One region of the Bradyrhizobium zaerense genome, then DNA from elsewhere that is predicted to be linked to it. Evidence: riboswitches for the same ligand, from Rfam matches in the RefSeq annotation. Region 1 holds a riboswitch; the other holds the start of a gene.
What was found. A riboswitch is a leader RNA that binds a small molecule or an ion and turns the genes downstream of it on or off. The one in region 1 is predicted to bind S-adenosylmethionine.
Positions count from the first base shown of each region.

Region 1 (4,416 bases):
CAGCAGCTGATGGAACGTGGCAAAAGCACGGACCTGCTTCGGCTGAAACAAGACGACGACGAACCGCTTGCGCCGCAGCTCGGCGACGACCGCCTGCTCGTAGCCTCCACTGGCCTCGATCCCAACCCTCTTGACCTTGATGCGCTTCAGCCACTCTACCAAAGCCTGGTGGCCTTCCATCGTGTTGTCGACCCGCAACTGTTCCGAGCTGCCGTCGACCGCCACGTCGAGCTTATGTTTGCCGGTATCGATCCCGGCACAGATCATGATACGCTTGGCCATCTTCCTCGACCCTCCCTTGTTATGCGAACCTGAAGTTCGTTCAACCATGCGGGTCCCGATGAAGTGCCGACCGCGATCTTGCTACGAAACGCAGCCCTCAAGGCTTCGGTGGGCATCGATCCGATCGATCGGCGGCCCAGCTCGGGCGGCCACCCGGGCTGGGCCATTCCTCACGGAACGAGGCCATTATAATCCGGCGCGCTAATACAAGGGTGGGCAAAGGCGCGCTCTTTGCGCGCCGTGCCCACCATCTATCGGCAGCGTGATCGTGAATGGTGGGCACGCTTCGCTTTGCCCACCCTACGATTCCGAGCCCTTGGCGCCCTTTACGCCTTCTCCAGCGCCGCGGTCAGATCCTCGATCAGATCGTCCGGATGCTCGAGCCCCGCGGAGAAGCGGATGAAGCCCTCGCTGATGCCGAGCGCGGCGCGATCGTCCGGCTTCAGCCGCTGATGGGTCGTAGTGGCCGGATGCGTCACTAGGCTCTTGGCGTCGCCGAGATTGTTGGAAATCTTGGCGAGCTTGAGCTCGTTGAGCACGCGGAACGCGCCCTGCTTGCCGCCCTTGACCTCGAAGCCGACCAGCGTCGAGCCGCCGCGCATCTGCTTCTTCACCAGCTCCGCCTGCGGATGATCGGCACGGCCGGGATAGACCAGTCGCGAAATCTTCGGATGGCTCGCCAGCACGTCGGCAATGCGTGCGGCCGTCTCGGTCTGCGCGCGCACGCGCACCGCCAGCGTTTCGAGGCCCTTGAGCAGCACCCAGGCGTTGAATGGCGAGATCGACGGGCCGGTCTGGCGCATGAAATTGTGGATGTGCTCGGCGATGAAGGCTTCCGAGGACAGGATGACGCCGCCGAGGCAGCGGCCCTGGCCGTCAATGTGCTTGGTCGCGGAATAGACCACGACGTCGGCACCGAGCGCGAGCGGACTCTGCCAGATCGGCGTTGCGAACACGTTGTCGACGATGAGGCGCGCGCCGCCGCTGTGCGCGATCTCGGCAATCGCGGGGATGTCGAGCACGTCGAGAGTCGGATTGGTCGGGCTCTCCAGGAAGAACGTCTTGGTGTTCGGCTTGAGCGCGCGCTGCCACTGGTCGAGGTCGAAGCCGTCGACCAGCGTGGTCTCGATGCCGTAGCGGGGAAGCAGATCCTGAATGACGTAGAGGCACGAGCCGAACAGGGCGCGCGAAGCCACCACGTGATCGCCGGACTTCAGCGGCGCGAGGATCGCGGTTGTCACCGCGGCCATCCCGGTCGCGGCGGAGCGGGCGGCCTCCGCGCCTTCGAGCTCGATCATGCGGCGCTCGAACATTGCGATGGTCGGGTTCGAGTAGCGCGAATAGATGAAGCCGGGATCCTCGCCCTTGAACCGCGCCTCGCATTCCTCGGCGCTGTTGTAGACGTAGCCCTGGGTCAGGAACAGCGCCTCGGACGTCTCGCCATATTGCGAGCGCAGCGTCCCGGAATGGACCAGGCGGGTATCGGGACGGTAGTTGGCAGGCGACTTCGACATAGGTACCTCCGCATGACCATCTTGTCGAAAATGGTCACAAAAAAACCGGCCTGGAAATCTCCACTGGCCGGGATCACAGAGGTCCCCGGCCTGTTTAGCGATTTATTTAACGTGGCTGCAAGCCGGCCGGCTCAAATCACCACGGGATAAGTCATGCTCTTATTCCGCAATACCCTTTCCGTCAAGACATCCATCGGCTAGCCGTAAAAAACTGTATCTTGCATGTCTGGATGCACGCACCCCCTGATGAGGACCCCCGGTTGACGTTCACGGTTGCCGCCGACGCCAATGGTATCCTGCCCGACCGCATGATCGCGGCGATGGCGGAAGCGGGGCTCATCCTGCCTTCGTACGACTTCGTCGAAAGCCAGATCCAGCCCGCGAGCCTCGACCTTCGTCTCGGCGACATCGTCTACCGTGTCCGTGCGAGCTTCCTGCCTGGCCCGGGCGCAACGGTGGCCGAGCGCATCGACGAGTTGAAGCTGCACGAATTCAGCCTTGCCGACGGTGCGGTGCTGGAGACCAACTGCGTCTACATCGTGCCGCTGCTCGAAAGCCTCGCGCTGCCGCCGGAGATTGTCGCGGCCGCAAACCCGAAAAGCTCCACCGGCCGGCTCGATGTCTTCACCCGCGTGATCGCCGATGGCACCCGCCGCTTCGACATGATCGGCGCCGGCTATCACGGCCCGCTCTATGCCGAGATCAGCCCGAAGACGTTTCCGGTCCTGGTCAGCGAGGGCTCGCGCCTCAGCCAGGTGCGCTTTCGAACCGGAGACGCCATCCTCAACATCGAAGAGCTCGAGGCGCTGCACGCGGCCGAGCGTCTCGTCGACGTCGACGATGCCGATCTCACCGGTGGCGTCGCCGTGTCGGTCGATCTCTCCGGCGAGAAGAGCGGCGGCTTCGTCGGCTATCGCGCCAAACGCCACACCGGCGTGGTCGATGTCGATCGTCGCGCCGGCTATGCGGTCGATGATTTCTGGGAGCCGATCGCGGCGCGTCCCGATGGCCGCCTGATCCTCGATCCCGGCGAGTTCTACATCCTCGCCTCGAAAGAGGCCGTGCAGGTCCCGCCCGACTACGCCGCGGAGATGGTGCCGTTCGATCCGCTGGTCGGCGAATTCCGCGTGCACTATGCCGGCTTCTTCGATCCCGGCTTCGGCTATGCCGGTGCCGGGGGGCGCGGATCGCGTGCCGTGCTTGAAGTGCGTTCGCGCGAAGTGCCGTTCATTCTCGAGCACGGCCAGATCGTGGGCCGCCTCGTCTATGAGAAAATGCTGGCGCGCCCCGATGCCATGTACGGCCAGCGCATCGGCTCGAACTACCAGGCGCAGGGCCTGAAGCTGAGCAAGCATTTCCGGGTTTAATTCCGCAGCCCGGATGGAGCGCAGCGAAATCCGGGAACCCTCGCCGGGAAGCAGAACCCGGATTGCGCTGCGCTGCATCCGGGCTACATTTCGTCCGAGGTGGCGAGATGACAGATCAACCTGAACTCGATGCAAAGATCCTCGACGACGTCGCGGACGCGCTGATCTATTCGGATCGCTCCGGCACGATCATGCGCTGGAATCGCGCATCGTGCGCACTGTTCGGCTTCTCCGCCGAGGAAGCGCTAGGCCAAAATCTCGACCTGATCATTCCCGAACATCTGCGCGCCGCGCACTGGAAAGGCTTTGAGGCCGCGCTTGCCAGCGGCGCGATGAGGCTGGCCGGGCGGCCTACACTGACCCGCGCGCTGCACAAGAGCGGTCGCAAGCTCTACATCGAGATGACTTTCGCATTGGTGCGCGACGCCGGCGGAGCAGTGCAGGGATCGGTGGCCATGGCCCGCGACGTGACCGAGCGCATCGAGCGCGAGCGCGCGGCCAAAGCTGCGCAAAACTAAGGCTGCGCACAACTCGTGATGCGGAATTGGCGGGCGGCGTGCAGGGTGTCATGCGTGCCGCTCAGGTTGTGTGTCGGCGAATGCAGTGACACACTCGATCAAAACAACGATCGGGAGCGAACATGACCGCCGCCGCAGACTCCGCGCAGCAAGCCGAATGGACACGCTGGCGCGCGGTCGCCGATCTCTACCACGCCTACTTCACCGGCCTGATCCTCACCGTCGTCACGCGGCGCGGCACGGCGGATGCCGCGGAGTTCGTCTTTCGCGTGTTTCGCCGCCAGCAGCAGGAGCGCTTCCTGCCCGGACTCGAAAAGCTCGGGCTCAGCCATCTGCCGCCGGCGGTCGCGGCTGCGCAATATCACTATCTCTCCAACTGGATCGGCGGCGTGCATGTCGAATACATGCATGAGAGCGACCGCAAAGCCTGGATCCGCTATCCGCCGCCGCGCTGGATCTGGAAGGGGCCGGCGATCTGCGGCGTGCCCGGCGAGGTCAGCCGCGCGATGCTGCGCGGCTGGCACGCCAACAATGGCGTCGCGCTCGGCGATCTCAGGCTCGGCTTTGTCTGCACCAAGCAGAGCGTCGATGGGCAAGACGGGCTCGAGGGCTATTATTATCAACATGACCAACCGCTCGAACTCGACCAGCGGCTGGTGTATGCGCGACATCTCGAAGCGCCGCTGTTCGATGTGGCCGCGGCTCCGGCTTTGCCGGTCGCAAGCTGGCCGAAAC
Region 1 is NZ_CP165734.1:5,364,208-5,368,623, forward strand. It holds gene AB8Z38_RS25755 (IS110 family transposase) at 1-282, opposite strand, end outside; gene AB8Z38_RS25760 (O-succinylhomoserine sulfhydrylase) at 609-1,796, opposite strand; SAM riboswitch at 1,870-1,949, opposite strand; gene AB8Z38_RS25765 (2'-deoxycytidine 5'-triphosphate deaminase) at 2,027-3,163, shown strand; gene AB8Z38_RS25770 (PAS domain S-box protein) at 3,271-3,681, shown strand; gene AB8Z38_RS25775 (hypothetical protein) at 3,804-4,416, shown strand, end outside.

Region 2 (4,416 bases), 300 kb from region 1:
TGCTCAATCTGGAGGAGCCGGCACTGTTCAACGCGACGGTGGAGCGGTTTGTCACGTTGGTGGAAGCGGGACGGTGGCCGGTGCGAGATCCGAGATCAGTGGCGGCGCATTAGCGCGAAGGCGCCGCCTCGCACTCCATCGCGTAGCCCGGATGGAGCGACAGCGTAGTCCGGGGCCTTCGCGTCCGCGGATAGAATCCCGGATTGCGCTGCCCTTCATCCGGGCTACGGTAATCTTACTTCCCGCCGCCACGCGTGAGCAAAAACACCCCCTGCTCGCCGAACAAATTCCACACCCACCATGGCATCCGCAGCCGCAGCGGTCGGCCGTAGAGGTCGAGCGCCTCGGCGCGCTCCATCTTGACGCCGATGGCGTCGCAGAGCTCGACGAAATCCTTGATGGTGCAGAAATGGATGTTGGCGGTGTCGTACCAGCTTGCCGGCAGGTTTTCGGTGCGGGGCATGTGGCCCCCACCAGCAGTTGAAGCCGCATCTTCCAGAAGCCGAAATTCGGGAACGACACGATGGCGCGGCGGCCGATGCGCAGCAGATTCTCCAGCACGACCTTGGGCTGCCGTGTCGCCTGAAGCGTCTGCGACAGGATCACGTAGTCGAAGGCGTCATCGGGATAGTTGACGAGGTCGGTATCGGCATCACCCTGCACCACCGCGAGGCCCTTGGCGACGCAGCGGTTGACGCCCTCCCGCGACAGCTCGATGCCGCGGCCATCGACGCCGCAGGTTTCCAGCAGCTGCAGCAGATCGCCCTCGCCACAGCCGACGTCGAGCACCTTCGATCCCGGCTTGACCATCTCGGCGACCAGCACATGGTCCGCGCGAAAATCACTGGGCTGCCCGGTCGCAATGCCGCCCAGCGGCAGCACTTCCTGTACAGACATCGCTAGCCGTCCTTATCCTTGAGCCCGCGCGCCTTGCCGGCCGATTGCAGGAAAGCACGCGAGATATCGAAGAATTCGGGCACGTCGAGCAGGAAGGCATCATGGCCGCGATCGGTCTCGATCTCGGCAAACGACACCCGCGCGCTCGACGCGTTCAGCGCATGCACCAGCGCGCGCGATTCCGAGGTCGGAAACAGCCAGTCGCTGGTAAAGGAGACCACGCAGAAGCGGGTCTGGATTCCGGCGAACGCCTTTGCCAGCACGCCGCCATGATCGGCGGCGATGTCGAAATAGTCCATGGCGCGGGTCAGATAGAGATAGGTGTTGGCATCGAACCGTTCGACGAAGGACGAGCCCTGGTAGCGCAGATAGCTCTCGACCTGGAAGTCAGCGTCGAACGAAAAGGTCGGCAGCTCGCGGTCCTGCATGCGCCGTCCGAACTTGCGGTGCAGCGCCGCGTCCGAGAGATAGGTGATGTGCCCGGCCATCCGCGCCACGGCGAGGCCGCGATGCGGATGCGTCGCCTGATCGACATAGCGTCCACCATGCCAGTCCGGATCGGCCATGACCGCCTGCCGGCCGAGCTCGTGGAAGGCGATGTTCTGCGCCGAATGACGCGTGCTGCATGCGGTCGGGAGCGCGGAGAACACGCGGTTCGGATAGGCCGCGGTCCATTGCAACACCTGCATGCCGCCCATCGACCCCCCGACAACGCAGAGCAGCGTCTCGATGCCGAGGCGGTCGAGCAGCATGGCCTGCGCCCGCACCATGTCGGGGATCGTAATGATCGGAAAATCCAGCCCCCACACCTTGCCGGTTGCGGGATTGGTCGAGGCAGGGCCGGTCGAGCCCATGCAGCCACCGATCACGTTCGAGCAGATGATGAAGTACTTGTCGGTATCGAGCGGGCGGCCGGGGCCGACCATGATTTCCCACCAGCCCGGTTTGCCGGTCAGCGGATGAACATTGGCAACGTGCTGGTCGAGCGTCAGCGCATGGCAGATCAGGATTGCATTGGAGCGATCGGCATTGAGCTCGCCATAGATCTGATACGCGATCTGGAACGGAGAGAGATCGATGCCGCAATCGAGCCGCAGCGGCTGATCGGCGCCGAAATGCGCGACCGGCGAACTCGGATGATCCACCTCATGCGACCGGTCGTCGGCACTGATCGCGGGACTCGGAATCGACTTGACGCCAACCATCTGACCATCGACCTCGTTTGCGATCGGACTTCAGATCGCTACTGACATCAGGCCATAAAAAACCCGGCCTGAACGATAGGTTCGGCCGGGATCGAAAGCGTCCCCGGCCTGTTTAGCGAGTTTTTTAACGTGGCTGCAAGCCGGCCGGCTCAAATGACCACGGAACAGGCAAAACCTACCGGCTTGGGCGGTTTTCGTCAAGTCACGGTCCGGATCAGCCACATTCCACTCTGCATCCTCAGCCGAACAGGCCCTATTTTCCTTTGCATTTCTCTTTGCTTTCACCGCCCATCCTGCCTAATCAGAGGTCGATCGCAGCGGATCCGGACTTGCTGGTCTCCTCGTCCGATCCGTATTGGAACGCCTCTCAATAGCCGCTGTCAGATATGTCTCAACGTCCGCCCGCGCCACCATCGCTGCAGGAATTGCGCAAGGAGATCGACGCGATCGACGAGGGCATGCATCGCCTGCTGATGCAGCGCGGCGACATCATCGACCGCCTGATCCAGGTAAAGCAGACCCAGGAGGTCGGCTCCGCCTTCCGCCCGGCGCGCGAGGCCGCCATGATGCGCGACCTCGTGCAGCGTCATCGCGGCATCCTGCCGCTCGACACGGTCGAGAGCATCTGGCGCGTCATCATCTCGACCTTCACTTACGTCCAGGCGCCGTTCGCGGTGCACGCGGACATCTCGGTAAGCGAGCCCGCGATGCGCGATTCCGCGCGATTCCATTTCGGCTTCACGGTGCCCTACGTCGCGCATTTCAGCGCGCAGGCCGCAGTCGAGGCGGTGGCGAAATCCAAGGGCGATCTGGCGCTGGTCTCGGCGACCTCCAGCCGCACGCCGTGGTGGCTGTTGCTCGAGCAGGAAGGTGCGCCAAAAATCATCGCGCGGCTGCCCTTCGTCGAGCGCGCCGACCATCCGGCTGCGCTGCCCGTGTTCGCGGTCTCGCGCGTCGCCGACAGCGCCCTGGTGACGGAGGTCGAGACCTTCAGCGTGCGCGTTTCGGGCTGGAATGCCGAGGTCGCACGGGCGCTGTCGCCGCTGGCCGAGATCGTGGCGGTGCCCGATACCGCCTTCGACGGCGCGGCCCTGCTGGTCTCCGTCACCGCAGCAAGCAGCCTCGACAAGATCAAGGCTGCCCTGATCGAAGCGGGGGCATCGGTGCGCTCCACGGCCCTCGTCGGCAGCCACGCAACGCGCTATACGGTGCCCCCGATCGGGTCGAAACCCTAAATCGCGAACCTCGACCAGCCTATCCGGAGTTGAAGATGTCCCGCCCCGTGCCGAATCCCGGCATTCTCGATATTGCGCCCTACACGCCCGGCAAGAGCCCGGTGGCCGAGCCCGGCCGCAAGGTGTTCAAGCTCTCGGCCAACGAGACGCCGTTCGGGCCCTCACCGAAGGCGATCGAGGCGTTCAAGCACGTGGCCGATCACCTGGAGGATTATCCGGAAGGCACCTCGCGCGTGCTGCGCGAGGCGATCGGCCGTTCTTTCGGGCTCGATCCCAACCGCATCATCTGCGGCGCCGGCTCGGACGAGATCCTCAATCTGCTCGCCCACACCTATCTCAGCCAGGGTGATGAGGCGATCTCCACTACCCACGGCTTCCTGGTGTACCCGATCGCGACCATGGCGGTCGGCGCCAAGAATGTCGTTGCGGCGGAGACGAACCTCACCGCCGATGTCGACGCGATCCTGAAAGCCGTGACGCCGCGCACAAAACTGGTCTGGCTCGCCAATCCCAACAACCCGACCGGCACCTATTTGCCATTCGACGAGGTCAAGCGCCTGCGCGCCGGCCTGCCCTCGCATGTCCTACTGGTGCTGGACGCCGCCTATGCCGACTATGTTTCTCGCAACGATTATGAAATGGGGATCGAGCTCGTCGCCACCACAGAAAACACCGTGGTGACGCACACCTTCTCCAAGATCCACGGCCTCGCGGCGCTGCGCGTCGGCTGGATGTTCGGCCCTGAACACGTCATAGATGCCGTGAACCGCATCCGCGGTCCCTTCAATGTGTCGACGCCGGCGATGTACGCGGCCGTCGCCGCGATCGAGGACACTGCGCACCAGGCGATGTCGAAGCAGTTCACCGAGACCTGGCGCAACTGGCTGAGCGAGGAAATCAGCAAGCTCGGGCTCAAAGTGACGCCGGGCGTCGCCAATTTCGTGCTGATCCAGTTCCCGGTCGACAAGGGCAAGACCGCCGATGACGCCGACGCGTTCCTCACCAAACGCGGTCTCGTGTTGCGCGCGTTGAAGAACTACGGCCTGCCGCATGCGCTGCGCATGACCATCGGCACCGAG
Region 2 is NZ_CP165734.1:5,663,975-5,668,390, reverse strand. It holds partial or broken gene AB8Z38_RS27195 (alpha/beta fold hydrolase) at 1-113, shown strand, start outside; partial or broken gene metW (methionine biosynthesis protein MetW) at 236-897, opposite strand; gene AB8Z38_RS27185 (homoserine O-acetyltransferase) at 900-2,102, opposite strand; SAM riboswitch at 2,194-2,273, opposite strand; gene AB8Z38_RS27180 (chorismate mutase) at 2,489-3,337, shown strand; gene hisC (histidinol-phosphate transaminase) at 3,373-4,416, shown strand, end outside.
Region 2: another riboswitch for S-adenosylmethionine. It lies ahead of AB8Z38_RS27185 (homoserine O-acetyltransferase); the one in region 1 lies ahead of AB8Z38_RS25760 (O-succinylhomoserine sulfhydrylase).